DNA from 4 places in the Provencibacterium massiliense genome. Region 1 is predicted to be linked to each of the others. Evidence: predicted binding sites of a transcription regulator. Region 1 holds the regulator's gene; each other region holds the start of a gene.
The links. The regulator Rex, encoded in region 1, represses fermentation and respiration genes when NADH is low (regulators of the CRP and FNR family bind a similar motif). The targets are predictions, from matches to a motif close to ATTGTTAANNNNTTAACAAT.

Region 1 (3,960 bases):
TCGACCCCATCATCATCGGGGTGTGCGGGGGTGACGGGATCGGCCCGGTCATCACCGGCGAAGCGAGAAGGGTGCTCGAGTACCTGCTCGCGGACGAGGTGGGGCGCGGCAAGGTGGAGTTCCGTTCGATCGACGGGCTGACCATCGAGAACCGCGCGGCGCAGCATAAGGCCATCCCGGACGACGTGCTGCAGGAGCTCAAGGCCTGCCACGTCATCCTCAAGGGCCCCACCACCACCCCGCGCGCCGGGGACCCCTGGCCGAACATCGAGAGCGCCAACGTCGCCATGCGCAAGGAGCTCGACCTGTTCTGCAACATGCGCCCGGTCAAGGTGCCCAGCGAGGGGATCGATTGGACCTTTTTTAGGGAGAACACCGAGGGCGCCTACGCGGTGGGCTCTTGCGGGGTGAACGTGGACGAGGATTTGGCGATCGACTTCGTGGTCACCACCACCGAGGGCACCGAGCGGATCGCCAAGCTCGCCTATGAGTTCGCGGATAAAAACAAAAAGGACCGCGTCTCGATCGTGACCAAGGCCAACGTCGTCAAGACGACCGACGGCAAGTTTTTGAAGCTCTGCCAGGAGATCGGCAAGCAGTATCCGCACATCACCACCGACGACTGGTATATCGACATCCTGACTGCCAAGCTGATCGACCAGAAGCGCCGGCGCGATTTTAGGGTGTTTGTGCTCCCCAACCTCTACGGGGACATCATCACCGACGAGGCCGCCGAGTTCCAGGGCGGGGTGGGCACCGCGGGCAGCGCCAACATCGGCAAGCGCTACGCCATGTTCGAGGCGATCCACGGCAGCGCGCCGCGCATGGTCAGCGAGGGCCGCGCCCAGTATGCCGACCCCTGTTCGATGCTGCGTGCGGCGGTGCTGCTGCTCTCCCACATCGGGTATCAGCAGCAGGCCGACAAGCTCGAGCGGGCGCTGGATATCTGCATGTATGAGGAGAAACGCCTGAGCGTCACCGGGCGGGACACCGGCGCGACCTGCGAGGACTTCGGCGACTATGTGATGGAGACGATCACAAAGCTCTAGAATTGACACCGCGGGGGCAGACAGGACCGTCTGCCCTCGATTGGTTCTTTCGACGGATGGTCGCAATATGGGAAAATGAAGGGTTGGAAGGTGAAATAGTGGCACGATATGAAGGGGTCTCCCCATCGGTGATCCGGCGGCTGCCGCGGTACTACCGCTTTTTGGAGGACCTGCAGAAAAAGGACGTGCACCGCATCTCTTCCCGCGAGCTCTCCCAGCTGATGAACCTGACCGCCTCGCAGATCCGGCAGGACCTCAACTGCTTCGGCGGGTTCGGCCAGCAGGGGTACGGCTACAACGTGGACGCCCTGCTCGGGGAGATCGGCAACATTCTGGGGCTACATAAGGGATACAAGGTGATCCTCATCGGGGCGGGCAATCTGGGCCTGGCGATCGCCAAGCACATGTCCTTCGAGACCAAGGGCTTCAACCTGATCGGGATTTTTGACAAGCAAAAGGAGCTCATCGGCATGCCGGTGCGCCATCTGGTGATCTCGGACGTGAACCGGCTGGAGAATTTCTGCAAGACCTTCTCGCCGCAGGTGGCGATCCTGTGCATCCCGCGCGAGGAAGCGCCCGAGCTGGCCGACCGGCTGGTGAACTACGGGATCAAGGGCTTTTGGAACTTCTCGCACTATGATCTGGCGATGGATTATCAGGACATCGCGGTGGAGAACGTCCACCTGGGTGACAGCCTGATGACGCTGTGCTACGAGATCAGCGAGATATTGGAATGACCACAGGCGGGCTGCGGCCCGCCTTTTTTAAAGGAGACAGCATGGGAGAAATTGTGATCCGCTCCCTCGGCGTGCGCGACTGCGTACCGGGCCTGCTGCAAAGTTTCGAGCGCTACCAGCAGGTCACCAGGGTCTGGCGCACCGTCGGCGGGGAGCAGAGAATTGTGGATTGCCCCTTCACCGAGCACTGGAGCGGGGAGGAGAAGGACGAACTGGTGAAAAACACGCTCCTGCCCACGCTGCAAGCTGGCGGCGCGCTCTACGCCGCCTACGACGGGGAGACGGTGGCCGGCTTCGCGCTGCTGGAGGGGGCGCCTGCGGGCAGCCGGGGGCAGTACCGCATCCTCGCCGAGCTCTACACCTCTTATCCTTACCGCGGCAGGGGTATCGGGCGCAGGCTCTTTTTGCGCTGTGCCGATCGCGCGCGGGAGATGGGCGGGCAGTATCTCTATATTTCGGCCCACTCGGCAGTGGAGAGCATGGCCTTTTACCGGGCGATGGGCTGCGTTCCCGCCGGGGAGGTCAATCAGAGGCTGGCTGAAAAGGAGCCTTGCGACTGCCAGCTGGAGTGTAGGATTTAGCGGGGTTTCGCCCCCGTACGACGACCCCTTTCTTTTGTTTGAAAAGAAAGGGGGAAAGAAAGCAAACAAAGGAGGGGGTACCCCTCCTTGACCACCCCACGCGCGACCACGCGCGGACTATACACGTTTTCGCACGCCGCGAAATGCGAAGCCGCCCCCGACGTATGTCGGGGGCGGCTTTTTGCCCGCGCAGGCAACTGATCACTACAACGATGGTGCCCTTTCCCGCGCAGGCGCTCTATAAAAGTAAATTTTGTTAGTGCAGTCTTAGTGCAAAAGAGCCCTTGCTTAAAAAAATAGGGTACTATTAATCTACATAAGGGGAGGTGGGAGTCTTGCAGGACAGGGAATATGGATATATAAAAATAAAACTGGAAAAGGTCATCCGGGAAAGCGGCCTAAGCAAAAACAAGGTGTCCCACTTTTCTGAAATGCAGCGCACGCAGCTAAACACCTATTGCAAGGGCGAGTTGCAGCGCGTGGATTTGGTGGTGCTGGCCCGGATATGCCATACGCTAAGCTGCAAAGTCCAGGACGTTCTTGAATATGTGCCGCCTCAAAGATGATTCACCTGGTGTGGTTGGCATTTCTTTTGCGGGCCGAGCTGCAACCCGGTTTGCAGCTGCTTGGCTTCGCGTTCTGCTGTGTCCGGCGGCGCAGTCAGCTTTGAGCAGTGCGTGAGGGGGAACATAAAAAGAGGGGGATACTTCCCCCTCTTTTTCGTCTTTTCAGAGCCCTTTTCTTTGAAAAGGGCTTAATCTTCTTCTACGTCGAAAAGGTTACTCGGGGCGTGAGGCGGACAGCCCCACAAACGAAACTCCCGGTGTACAGCCGAGGAAATCCTCGGCCACCGGCCGCCCCGACACTGCCGCGCGGCGGCCTCGGATGACAATTAAAGAGAAATCCCCAGCTTGATTTCGAGATAGGCCTTGGTCAGCGCCACGCACTTGTCCCACCCCAGGTCGCTGGAATTGAGGCACAGGTCGTAGTTGTCCGCGTCCCGCCAGCTGTTGCCGGTGAAATAGCGGTAATAGTCCCCGCGGCGCTTGTCGGTCTTGCGGATAAAGCGCTTGGCCTCCTCCTCGTCGAAGTTGGGGTGTACCTCCATCGTCTTTTTCACGCAGTAATCGAACGGCGCGTGCACGTACAGGCGCAGCACGTTCGGGTAGTCGCGCAGGATGTAATCCGCGCACCGCCCCACGATGACGCAGCTCTCGGTGTCCGCGAGCTGGCGGATCACCTTGCACAGATAATTAAAGAGGTTCTGATCGCTCGTGAAATCGTCGCTCTCCGGGGGGATGACCTCCCCGGTGTGCACGCTTTTGGGCGCCTTGAGGATCAGGGGCTTTTTCAGGTTCTCGTCCGCCTTGGCGAAGAGCGCCTCGTTGATCCCGCTCTCGTCCGAGGCGAGGCGGAGCAGCTCGTCGTTGTAGAACTTGATCCCCAGCTCCTCGGAGAGCATCTTGCCGATGGTCTTGCCGCCGCTGCCGTATTCCCGCGCGACTGTGATCACATAGTTTTTCATATGACCGCCGTCCTTTCCTGTTTGCATGACGGATATTTCCTACCTTCAGTATAGGATATTGTTGGGGA
Region 2 (3,960 bases), 410 kb from region 1:
CGCTCGCTCTCTCGCGCCTGCTCGAAGCCGTCCTCGCCGTAGAAGGCGGCCATGAAGGTGCCCAGCACGTCGGCGCGCTTGACGCCGTAGATCTCCTCGGCGCGCGGGTTGAGCTCGATGACGTTCATCTCCTCGTCAAAGGCGATGATCGCGTTGGGGCTGTGCTCGATGACCATACTCGAAATATTCTCGGCGCGCTGGCGCAGGTAGGGCATGCACATGCTGACGTCGGCCTTGCCGCGCAGCACCGCAATCGCCTTGTCCCGGCAGGTGGGATAGCCGCAGGAGGAGCAGTTGAGCTCGTCCTCGGGCCCGAACTTGCCGATACTTTCCAGCACCCGGCGGATATCCTCCTCGCTGATTTCCTCGTATTGGGGCGCGCGGTTCTGGAAGACCCGCGGATAGGTGCTCTGCATTTCGGCGCTGCCCGCCACATGGCGGTCCTGCGCCTGATCCCGCTCGGTGAGCAGCGCCTCGCAGAGGGTGGCGTTGCGGTGATGCATGCGCAGCAGCGGGCCGCCCATGCAGCCGCCCGGGCAGAGGTTCATTTCGATAAAGAGCCCCTCGGGCTGCTCATCCCGGATCGAATCGAGCAGGGCGATACACTTCTCCGGCCCGTCCACCGCGATGGGCGTATACCCCGCGGTATCCTCGGGCGCCATCGTTTTTAAAATCCCGGTCGGCTTCGGATAAAGCCGCGCCACCGGGCTTTTGACGCCCACGGCTTCGGGGTCCTCCTCGCCGAGCTCGATTCCTTCCTCCTCGAGCCAGCGCCCGAGCGCCTCGAAGGTCAAAGCAAAGTTGACCATCCCGCCCGCGAGCGGGTCGTCCGACTCCTCCATCTTGGAGAGGCAGGGCCCGGCGAAGACCACCTTGATGTCCCCGTAGCTCTCCCGCATGAGCTTGGCGTGCGCCATCATCGGCGAGGAGACCGGGGCGAGGAGCTTGATGAGCTCCGGGTAGTGCCGCTCGACGAGCATCACGGCCGACGGGCAGGCGGTGGCGATAATGTTTTTCATCTGCCCCTGGCGCATGAGTTCGCCATAGCTGCGCGAGCACTCGGCCGCGCCGATGGCGGTCTCCTCCACCCCGCAAAAGCCGAGACGCTTGAGGGCGGCCGACACGGCGGAAAAGCTCTTGCCGCGAAACCAGCTCACCCAGGAGGGGGCCAGCGAAAGGTAGACCGGCTTGTCGCCGCCCACCAGCTGCCTCACCTGCGAAAGGTCGTCGCGCAGGATCCTGGCGTTCTGCGGGCAGCACTCGACGCACCTGCCGCACAGCACGCACTCGCCCGGGATGACCTGGGCCTTGTTGTCCTTGAATTCGATCGCCTTGACCGGGCACTCCCGGATGCATTTATAACAGCTCTGGCAATTTTTCGTGTTGAGCTTGATAATACTGCTGCTCATTTACGCGTCCTCCCCGTCGTTTTTCTTGGCCAGCGGGTAGATGTGCTGGTAAAACACATCCTGCGCGTTGGCAAAGCCCACATTCTGCACCGGCTCGCCGTTCACCGTGATCGAAATCCCCTGAAGGCACTGCCCCATGCAGAAGGAGGCCTTGAGCGCCACCTCGTCCTTCAGATCGTTTTTCTTGATCAGCTCCTCAAAGGTCTTGATCACCTGATAAGACCCCTTCATATGGCAGGAACTGCCCACGCACACCTTTACCTCCACCATTTGTCCGGTCCCTCCTGAACATGATTGTTAATAGTTTCACATTCTATTCCCATTGTACCGCATCCTTCGCCGCAGCGCAAGCCTTGGGGCGGACTTTTTGCAGGAAATCTTTCAAATTTTTCCCTTTTCCGGCCCGGCGCTTTGCGGCCGCGGCATAAACCTTACCCGGCTGTCCAAACTACCGGGGCGGCATACCTTTGGCCCCAGTATAACGGAAAGAAGGCGTGAAGGCAACCGGAGCTTTTCAATACCGAGAAAAAACCAGAAATGGACGGGATTTCATTTGACAGGCCCGCCGGGCTTTTAGTATAATAAGGTTAACAATACGGTGCGCAGCCAACCGGTGCATAAGGGGCGCTTTTCCCGGTATTTTACACGGGGAGGGGCCTTGACTTTGTATGGGGCCGGGGATATAATAGGAACTGATTGTTAAATAAATAACAACCTTCCGATCAGCTCCTGCCGCCAGGGACCGGGCGGCCACAAATCAAGCAGAGGGGCAAAGTTTGAAAGCTTGGTCTTTTAAACTTATGGTTTTTGCGCCTGGACGACGCCCGCCATTTCCTCCTTGCCGGCGGCGCAAATTCCCGAGAAAGGAATGGTCATAAGCATGAAAAAGGTTAACGTCGAGGTCTGCGTCTGCACACAGTGCGTGCTCAACGGGGCCATGCACATCATCGAGTCGATCGAGAGCCTCAAGAAGCTCAAGGTCCAGCTCAGGCTCAACACCCAGGTCAACATCACGACCTGCACCAACCTCGTCGAGGGCACCCATCCGGATATTTCCCCGGTGGTGCGGATCAACGGCGACCTGATCGAGAACGCCGACAGCGAAACGGTCATGGAGAGGATTATTGCAATGGGGCTCCCGGCAAAGAGCTGAGGGCCGGCTATTTTTTGTAGAAATGGGGTTTCATAGTTGAAAGGCATTTATACTCCCGTAACCAAGATCCGCCGCCAGATCTTCCAGGAGATCGCAAAGCTGGCGTTCGAGGGCGGAGACTATTCCCGCATCGAGGATATCCCCTATAAGATTATCCCGGGCGAGATCGCGACCTATCGCGACAGCGTCTTCAAGGAGCGGGCCATCGTCGGCGAACGGCTGCGCCTGGCCTGCGGGCTGGACGTGCGCCCCGCGGACAAGCATGCGCCCATCTCCCAGGGGATCGAGGAGAGCGCCATCGACGAGCTGGTCTACGAGCCGCCGCTGGTCAACGTGATCCCCTTCGCGTGCGAGGCCTGCCCGCCCAAGCAGTACTACGTCACCGACAACTGCCGCGGGTGCCTCGCGCACCCCTGTGTGAGCGTCTGCCCGGTCAAGGCGGTGTCTCTCAAGGACGGCAAGAGCCACATCGACAAGGACAAATGTATCAAATGCGGGCGCTGCGCGGAAAGCTGCCCCTACAACGCGATTGTTAAATTCGAGCGCCCCTGCGCCGCCTCCTGCGGGGTGGACGCCATCGAAAGCGACTACCTCGGACGGGCCAAGATCAACTACGACAAGTGCGTTTCCTGTGGACAGTGCCTGGTCAACTGCCCCTTCTCCGCCATTGCGGACAAGTCCCAGATTTTCCAGCTGGTCCACGCCCTCAAGGAGGGGAAGGAAATTATTGCCGAGATCGCGCCCTCCTTCGTCGGGCAGTTCGGCCCGCTCGCCACGCCCCAGCGGGTGAAGGACGCGCTCATCCAGCTCGGCTTTTCGGACGTCTATGAGGTGGCCATCGGCGCTGACCTCGGCGCGATCGCCGAGGCGGAGCACTACGTGCACGGGCTTTCCGAGGAGCAGCCCTTCATGGCGACCTCCTGCTGCCCGTCCTGGTCGGTGATGGCCAAGAAGTTTTTCCCCGAGATTGCGCACTGCGTCTCGACCGAGCTGACCCCGATGGTCGCCACTGCCCGGATCATCAAGAAGGAGCACCCGAACGCGCGGGTGGTCTTCATCGGGCCCTGCGCCTCCAAGAAGCTGGAGGCCCTGCGCCGCACGGTGCGCAGCGACGTGGACTTCGTCATCACCTACGAGGAGCTGATGGGCATCTTCGCCGCCAAGGAGATCGACTTCGGCCAGATCGAGGACGCGCCCGAGATGGAGGACGCTACCGGCGGCGGGCGCGGCTACGGCGTTGCCGGCGGGGTCGCCGGCGCGATCGAGGCGGTCATCCGCGAGCGCTACCCGGACGTCGAGGTCAAGATCGACCGGGCCGAGGGGCTCTTTGACTGCCGCAAGATGCTCACCCTCGCCAAGGCGGGCAAGCGCAAGGGCTACATCCTCGAGGGGATGGCC
Region 3 (3,960 bases), 260 kb from region 1:
GGAGGTGCGGGCCATGCCGGAAAACGTCCGGCGCACCCGCGCGTGGTACGAGCGCAACCTCGAGGAGCTCAAGCAGATGAAGAAGATTACCATCATCGGCAAGGGCGTGGCCAGCGCCATCGCGGCCGAGAGCGCGCTCAAGCTGGTGGAGACGGTGCGCTATCCGGCGATGGGCTACGAGTTTGAGGAATACCTCCACGGGCCGGACGACCTGCTGGACGAGGAGCTCTACACCCTCATGCTGCTCAGCCGCGGGGAGCAGCACGACCGGATGCTGCGCCTCATTGAATTTCAGAAAAACGGCACCGAGCACAACTTTGTCGTCTCCCTCGGCGAGGACCTGGGGGAGGGGCGCAACCTCAGCCTGCTCAGCGTGGAGGACGAGGACTTCACCCCCTTCGAGCAGATGCTCCCCGCCCAGGTGATCGCGGCGCTGCTGCCGCCGGTGATCGGCCGGGAGGAGAGCCCGGAATATTTTAGTAATTACTATGACCTGATGGGCACCAAGGCGCCCGGCGGGAAATAAATGTAAATGAAGGGCAGGGCCGGATTTCCGGTCCCGCCCTTTCCCTAGATAGCCGTCTTGCTTTCAAACAGCTTTTTCAGGGTGCCGATCGCCTTTTTCTCGATGCGCGATACATAGGAGCGCGAAATTCCCAGCTTATCGGCCACCTCCCGCTGGGTCAGCGGCTTCTGGCCGCGCAATCCGTAGCGCAGGTAGATGATCTCCCGCTCCCGCGGGGCGAGGTTTTGCGCGATGAAGGTGTGCAGCTGTTCGGATTTAATCCGCAGGTCGATCTCGTCATAGATGTTGCTGTCGTCGGTCATGATGTCCTGGAAGGTCAGCGAGTTGCCGTCCTTGTCGGTGTCGATCGGGTCGTTGATGAAGACGTCCTGCGCGAACTTGCGCCGCCCGCGGAAGTGCATCAAAATCTCATTTTCGATGCACCGGCTCGCGTAAGTCGCGAATTTGGTCCCCTTCTCGCAGTCGAAGGTGGAGACCGCCTTGATCAGCCCGATCGTGCCGATCGAGATCAGGTCGTCCTGGTCTTTGAAGTTGGAGTAGTACTTTTTGATGATGTGCGCCACTAGGCGCAGGTTGTGCTCGATGAGCTGATTCTTCGCCTCGGTGTCCCCCTCCCGCGCGCGTAGCAGGTATTCCCGCTCCTCCTTGGCGCTGAGGGTACGGGGGAAGGAGCCGCTGCCGGTGACGTGCAGGGCAAAATATAAAAGGTTGCAAAGAGAGAGCAATATCAAGGCCGAGTACATATCCGATTTCCCCTTTTCTCTGATTACTTATATATAAGTATATGGGTTGTACTATACGGGGCGGCACCGGACAAACGGGCCCGGGAAAACGATCAAAAAAACAGCGGATGCCCCCTGTTTTTGAGCGAAAAATATGGTACACTAAGACCAGCAGGATCCGGCAGTAAAAAAGGTGCAAATTTCTTGATAATTTTTTAACGAATACACTTGACATGCAGGCTGGAGCATGATATATTGTTGTTAAAGAATTAACAATCATTGTAATTCCGAACCTTTAGGCCGCAAGATAAACCCAAGATTGATTGAGAAAGGAACGAAGAGAAATGGCAGAAAAGAAAAACCAGGCTCCCGTTGAAACCGGCCCGATGATTGACAAGCTGGTGGCAAACGCGAACAAGGCGCTCGAGGCGTTCATGCACATGACGCAGGAGCAGATCGATGAGATCGTCCATGCGATGGCGCTCGCGGGGCTGGACAACCACCAGAACCTGGCCAAGATGGCGGTGGACGAGACCGGCCGCGGCGTGTTCGAGGACAAGGTCATCAAAAACATCTTCGCCACCGAATACATCTGGCATTCCATTAAATATCAGAAGACCGTCGGGATCGTGGACGAGAACGAGATGGAGGGCTACGTCGAGGTAGCCGAGCCGGTCGGCGTGGTCGCGGGCGTCACCCCGGTTACCAACCCGACCTCCACCACCATGTTCAAATCCCTGATCTGCATTAAGACCCGCAACCCGATCATCTTCGGCTTCCACCCCTCCGCGCAGAAATGCTCGGTCGAGGCGGCCAAGATCCTGCGGGATGCGGCCATCGCCCACGGCGCCCCGGAAGGGTGCATCCAGTGGATCGAGTACCCCTCGATCGAGGCGACCAGCGCTTTGATGAACCATCCCGGCGTTTCGATGATTCTGGCCACCGGCGGCTCCGGCATGGTCAAGAGCGCCTACTCCTGCGGCAAGCCGGCGCTCGGCGTCGGCCCCGGCAACGTGCCCTGCTACATCAACAAGAATGTGGACGTCGAGCGCGCCTGCAACGACCTGATCCTCTCCAAGACCTTCGACAACGGCATGATCTGCGCCTCCGAGCAGGCGGCCATCGTCGACAAGGAGATCGCGCCGCAGTTTGAGAAGATCATGACCTACTACGGCTGCTATTTCCTCAAGGGCGACGAGATCAAGAAGGTTTCCGATTACGTCATCAACGCCCAGAAGCAGTCGGTCAACCCCGTCGTGGTCGGCCAGCCGGCCTGGTGGATCGCTGAGCAGGCGGGCGTCAAGGTTCCGGAAGGCACCAAGATCCTGCTCGCCAAGCTGGACGACGTGGGCCCGGATTACCCGCTCTCCCGCGAGAAGCTCTCCCCGGTTCTGGCCTATTTCGTGGTCAAGGATGCCAAGGAAGGCTTTGAGAAGGCCAAGAAGATGCTCGAATTCGGCGGCCTTGGGCACAGCGCGGTCATCCATTCCAACGACGAAGAGCTCTGCCACGCCTACGGCGAGGAGATGAAGGTCGGGCGCGTGATCGCCAACTCTCCGTCCTCCCAGGGCGCCATCGGCGACATCTACAACACCAACACCCCGTCCCTGACCCTCGGCTGCGGTTCGTTCGGACACAACTCCACCACCTCCAACGTGTCCTCCGTCAACCTGATCAACAAAAAGCGCATCGCCAAGAGGAGAGTCAATATGCAGTGGTTCAAGATTCCGCCGAAGATCTACTTCGAGAAAGATTCCATCCAGTATCTTGAGAAGATGCCCGACATCTCCCGCGCCTTCATCGTCACCGACCCGATGATGGTCAAGCTCGGGAACGTCGATAAAATCCTCTATTACCTCAGAAAGCGCTCCGAATACTGCCACGCTGAAATCTTCTCCGAGGTCGAGCCCGATCCGTCGGTCGCCACCATCATGAAGGGCGTACAGGCGATGAACGCCTTCCAGCCGGATGTGATCATTGCACTGGGCGGCGGCTCGGCCATGGACGCGGCCAAGGGTATGTGGCTCTTCTATGAGCATCCCGATACCGACTTCGACGGCCTGCGCTTAAAGTTCCTCGACATCCGCAAGAGAACCTATCACTTCCCGCACCTGGGCGACAAGGCCAAGATGGTCTGTATCCCGACCACCTCGGGTACCGGCAGTGAGGTCACCTCCTTCTCGGTCATCACCGACAAGGAGAACGGGAACGTCAAGTACCCGCTGGCCGACTACGAGCTCACCCCGGATGTCGCGATCATCGACCCGCAGTTCGTCATGTCCCTGCCCAAGAGCGCGACCTGCTACACCGGCCTGGACGTGCTGACCCACGCGATCGAGGCTTATGTTTCGATCCTTTCCTCGGACTACACCGACGGCCTTGCCATGCAGGCGATCGAGATGGTCTTCGAGTACCTGCCGCGCGCTTATAAGAATGGCAACACCGACGAGGAAGCCAGGGAGAAGATGCACAACGCCTCCTGCATCGCCGGTATGGCCTTCACCAACGCGTTCCTTGGGCTCAACCACTCGATGGCCCACAAGCTCGGCGGCGAGTACCACATCCCGCACGGCCTGGCCAACGCGGTGCTGCTGCCCAATGTGATCGAGTACAACGGCTCCAAGCCCACCAAATTCGCTACCTGGCCGAAATACGGCAAATTCGTGGCCGACAAGAAATATGCCAAGATCGCCAAGCACCTCGGGCTCAAGT
Region 4 (3,960 bases), 1.4 Mb from region 1:
CATTTCCGCGAAGCTCATCACGCCGGTGACCACGTTCGAGCGGATCATGAACGGCGGGACGTAGTAGGTGAAGCCACGGTCAATCATGAAGTCCCGCGCGTAGGAGAGGATGGCCGAGTGGAGCCGCGCGATGTCCCCGCACAGGTAATAGAACCCGTTGCCGCTGGTCTTGCGCGCCGAGTCGAGGTCGATCCCGCGCAGGCTCTCCATGATGTCCACATGGTAGGGCACCTCGAAGTCGGGCACCTTCGGCTCACCGAAGCGCTCGACCTCGACGTTCTCGCTGTCGTCTTTCCCGATGGGCACGCTCTCGTCGATGATGTTGGGGATGACGAGCATGCGCTTGCGGATTTCGGCGGTGAGCTCCTCCTCGAGGCGCTCGGTCTCCTCGAGCTCCTGGGCGATGGCGGCGACCTTTTCCTTGGTCCGCTCGGCCTCCTCCTTTTGCCCCTTGCCCATCAGCATGCCGATCTCCTTGCTGATGGATTTGCGCTGGCTGCGCAGGTTGTCGCATTTGCCCTTCGCCTCGCGGAAGCGCTTGTCCATCTCGACGACCTCGTCCACCAGGATCAGCTTCTCGTCCTGGAACTTCTTTTTGATGTTCTCCTTGACCAGCTCGGGATTGGTGCGCAATAGATTGATATCCAGCATTTTCTAGTCCTCCCTTATTTTCTTACAAAATGAAAAGAGTCCCCGACCCATACACCGTATGGGACGAAAGACTCCGCGTTGCCACCCAAATTGCGGGCCGAAAGCCCGCCGCTCGTTGGTACGATAAGGGGTACCGCCCCTCCGGCTCGTCGCCGGCCGCTCGGGAAGTGGATAAGCCGTCTCTCCCGCCGGTTCGCACCCGCCACCGGCTCTCTGTTTGGAAGGGATGGGGCCATAGCTTCCTTCAAACGCATTTGCCCTGATTCTGTTAGGATTGGGAACTGTTCCCTATTATATACAATTTTCCCGCGGGTTGCAAGCAAAATGGATGAATCCGCCTTCAAAATATGATAAAATAATCCCAACAGGGATCAATCGTAAGGAGGCGGCTGCATGAAGGAGCAGGACAAGACGAAATACGAGTTGGCCAGGGCGATCAAGACGCTGATGGAGCACGCCGAACTCGACAGGATCACCGTCAAGGATATCTGCGCGCAGTGCGGCCTGTCGCGCCAGACCTTCTACCGCAATTTTAAGGACAAATATGACCTGGTCAACTGGTACTTCGAGCGGCTGGCGCAAAAATCTTTTAAGCAGATGGGGGTCAGCTATACCCTGCGCGAGGGGCTGCTCAAAAAGTTTTGCTTCATCAAGGCCGAGCGCAGCTTCTTCGCCCAGGCCTTCAAGTCACGGGACTGCAACTCCATCCTGGCCTACGACTACGAGAGTATTTTATCCCTCTACACCGGGATCATCACGAGAAAGACCGGCCGCCCGCTCGAGGGGGACGTTCGCTTCCTGCTCGAGATGTACTGCAAGGGCTCGATCGACATGACCGTCAAGTGGGCCACCACCGGTATGCGGCAGCCTCCCGAGGAGATCGTCGATCTGCTCATCGAGGCCATGCCCGAGCGGCTGCGGCTGCTGCTCAGCGATCTGCAATAGTTACACCTTGGCCCGGTTGTCACAAAAGTGACAGCCGGGCCAATTTGTCACTTGCAGCCGGGTTTTTATATTGTTATTATTTTATCAGAACCTGAGGATTTCCTTAAAAATATAAGAAACGGAGTGGTTATTTATGGTCAATCGGTTTATACTCAATGAAACCTCCTATCACGGCGCGGGCGCGATCCAGAGCATCGCCCCCGAGGTCAAGGGCCGGGGGCTCAAGAAGGCCTTCGTCTGCTCCGACCCGGATCTGCTCCGGTTCGGCGTCACCCAGAAGGTGACCGCGGTGCTCGAGGAAGCGGACCTGCCCTACGAGCTCTATAGCGACATCAAGCCGAACCCGACCATCGAGAACGTCCAGTCGGGGGTCGCCGCCTGCAAGGCCTGCGGGGCGGATTATATCATCGCCATCGGCGGCGGCTCCTCGATGGACACCGCCAAGGCGGTCGGGATCATCGTCACCAATCCCGAGTACGCCGATGTGCGCAGCCTCGAGGGGGCCGTCGAGACCAAGAATAAGTGCCTGCCGATCATCGCCGTGCCGACCACCGCGGGCACCGCGGCCGAGGTCACCATCAACTATGTCATCACCGACGCCCAGAAGAACCGCAAGTTCGTCTGCGTCGACCCGCATGACATCCCGGTGGTTGCCGTCGTCGATCCGGACATGATGTCCAGCATGCCGAAGGGCCTGACCGCCTCGACCGGCATGGACGCGCTCACCCACGCGATCGAGGGGTACATCACCGCCGGGGCCTGGGAGCTTTCGGACATGTTCCACCTCAAGGCGATCGAGATCATCGCCCGCTCGCTGCGCGGGGCGGTGGAGAATACCAAGGAGGGCCGCGAGGGGATGGCGCTCGGCCAGTACGTCGCGGGCATGGGCTTCTCGAACGTGGGACTGGGGATCGTGCATTCGATGGCCCATCCGCTCGGCGCGCTCTACGACACCCCGCACGGGATCGCCAACGCGATCATCCTGCCGACCGTGATGGAGTATAATGCCCCCGCCACCGGGGAAAAGTACCGCGACATCGCCAAGGCGATGGGGGTCGAGGGGACCGAGACGATGAGCGTCGAGGAGTACCGCAAGGCCGCTGTGGACGCGGTGCGGAATTTAGCCGCCGACGTGGGGATCCCGCAGAACCTTCGCGAAATCGTGAAGAAGGAGGACGTGCAGTTCCTCGCCGAGTCCGCCTATGCCGACGCCTGCCGCCCGGGCAATCCGCGCGAGACCAGCGTCGAGGAGATCAAGGAGCTCTACCTCTCCCTCCTTTAAAAAAGACAGAAGAAATCCCCAAGGACCGCGGTCCTTGGGGATTTTGCCGTTATTTAGAGATTTCTCTTTAACCAGCCTTCATAGTAGGCGAGCTGCCCGGGGGTGTGGAAGTAGTGCCCGCCGCCCTTGAGGACGTCCAGCTTGCAATGAAAGCGCTCCGCGAAGGCCTGAATGTCCCCGCGGCCGCTCATGTCGTCCTCGCTGCCGCACAAAATAGCGGTGGGCGCGTCCCAGCGGGTGACGGGGTGCTCTGAGACATAGCGGTAATAGTCCCAGTAGAGCGTCTGCCCGATGGGGGTGGGGATTTCGCCCTCGGCGCGCAGCCGCCCGGGCGTGACGTGAAACTGCGCCATCATCCCCTCGATGATTTTTTGCATGTCGACGACGGGGGAGAGGAAGAGGCAGCGCTCCAGCGGCAGGCCTTGGCAGGCGAGCAGGCCGAAATAGGCCCCCATGCTGCAGCCGAAGAGGCCGACGCGCTTCCAGCGCTCCCGCGCGTAGCGCAGCACCCCGCACAGCTCCCAAACACAGGTCTGCACCTTGCAGGGGGTGACCTCCTCCCTGCGCGCCCCGTGCCCGGGCAAATCGAAGCTCAGTACCTGGCAGCCCTTCCCGGCGGCATGTTCGGCGAGCAGCCGGATAGGGGTGTCCGTCTTGCTCGAAAAATTTCCGTGGACGGCGACGATGACCTCCTCTTGCCCCTCGCCCCAGAGGGCGGCGGGAAGGGCGCCAATGGTAAATTCCGTTTGGATCAGCTGCATAGCAAAATACTCCGTTCCGCCCGCTCGCGGGCCTGATAATCCCCAGTTTACGGCCTGCGCGCGGCGTTGTCAACCGGCCCGCAAAATTTCTATGGGCAGGAAGAAAAAGGGTTGACAATCAAAAAAGCGGTGATATAATTAAAATAGTTTAATTAAATATATTTAATTAAAAAGTTGAAAGTAAAAGGAGAGAGGTCATGCTCGAGGAACTATGGGGGAAGCTGTACGACAAGATCACGCTCAGTTATTATAAAAACCTTTTTCGGGAGCCGGAGTCGGGCTACACGTCGCTCAGCTCGCTGGAAGGCAGCTGCCTGGAGG

Region 2: B5477_RS14540 ((2Fe-2S) ferredoxin domain-containing protein) is a predicted target of Rex. The motif match lies at 1,703-1,722, and genes of this name have one in related genera.
Region 3: adhE (bifunctional acetaldehyde-CoA/alcohol dehydrogenase) is a predicted target of Rex. The motif match lies at 1,506-1,525, and genes of this name have one in related genera.
Region 4: fucO (lactaldehyde reductase) is a predicted target of Rex. The motif match lies at 1,666-1,685, and genes of this name have one in related genera.

Annotation. Positions count from the first base shown of each region.
Region 1 is NZ_FWCH01000012.1:1,557,337-1,561,296, reverse strand. It holds gene B5477_RS12550 (isocitrate/isopropylmalate family dehydrogenase) at 1-1,049, shown strand, start outside; gene B5477_RS12545 (redox-sensing transcriptional repressor Rex) at 1,148-1,786, shown strand; gene B5477_RS12540 (GNAT family N-acetyltransferase) at 1,828-2,367, shown strand; gene B5477_RS12535 (helix-turn-helix domain-containing protein) at 2,703-2,933, shown strand; gene B5477_RS12530 (cytidylate kinase-like family protein) at 3,260-3,892, opposite strand.
Region 2 is NZ_FWCH01000012.1:1,967,119-1,971,078, reverse strand. It holds gene B5477_RS14545 ([Fe-Fe] hydrogenase large subunit C-terminal domain-containing protein) at 1-1,409, opposite strand, end outside; gene B5477_RS14540 ((2Fe-2S) ferredoxin domain-containing protein) at 1,410-1,679, opposite strand; gene B5477_RS14535 (thioredoxin domain-containing protein) at 2,290-2,562, shown strand; gene B5477_RS14530 (4Fe-4S dicluster domain-containing protein) at 2,599-3,960, shown strand, end outside.
Region 3 is NZ_FWCH01000012.1:1,814,216-1,818,175, reverse strand. It holds gene B5477_RS13805 (SIS domain-containing protein) at 1-526, shown strand, start outside; gene sigK (RNA polymerase sporulation sigma factor SigK) at 571-1,269, opposite strand; gene adhE (bifunctional acetaldehyde-CoA/alcohol dehydrogenase) at 1,593-3,960, shown strand, end outside.
Region 4 is NZ_FWCH01000012.1:164,549-168,508, forward strand. It holds gene serS (serine--tRNA ligase) at 1-651, opposite strand, end outside; gene B5477_RS05825 (TetR/AcrR family transcriptional regulator C-terminal domain-containing protein) at 1,045-1,596, shown strand; gene fucO (lactaldehyde reductase) at 1,730-2,878, shown strand; gene B5477_RS05835 (alpha/beta hydrolase) at 2,932-3,639, opposite strand; gene B5477_RS05840 (MarR family winged helix-turn-helix transcriptional regulator) at 3,837-3,960, shown strand, end outside.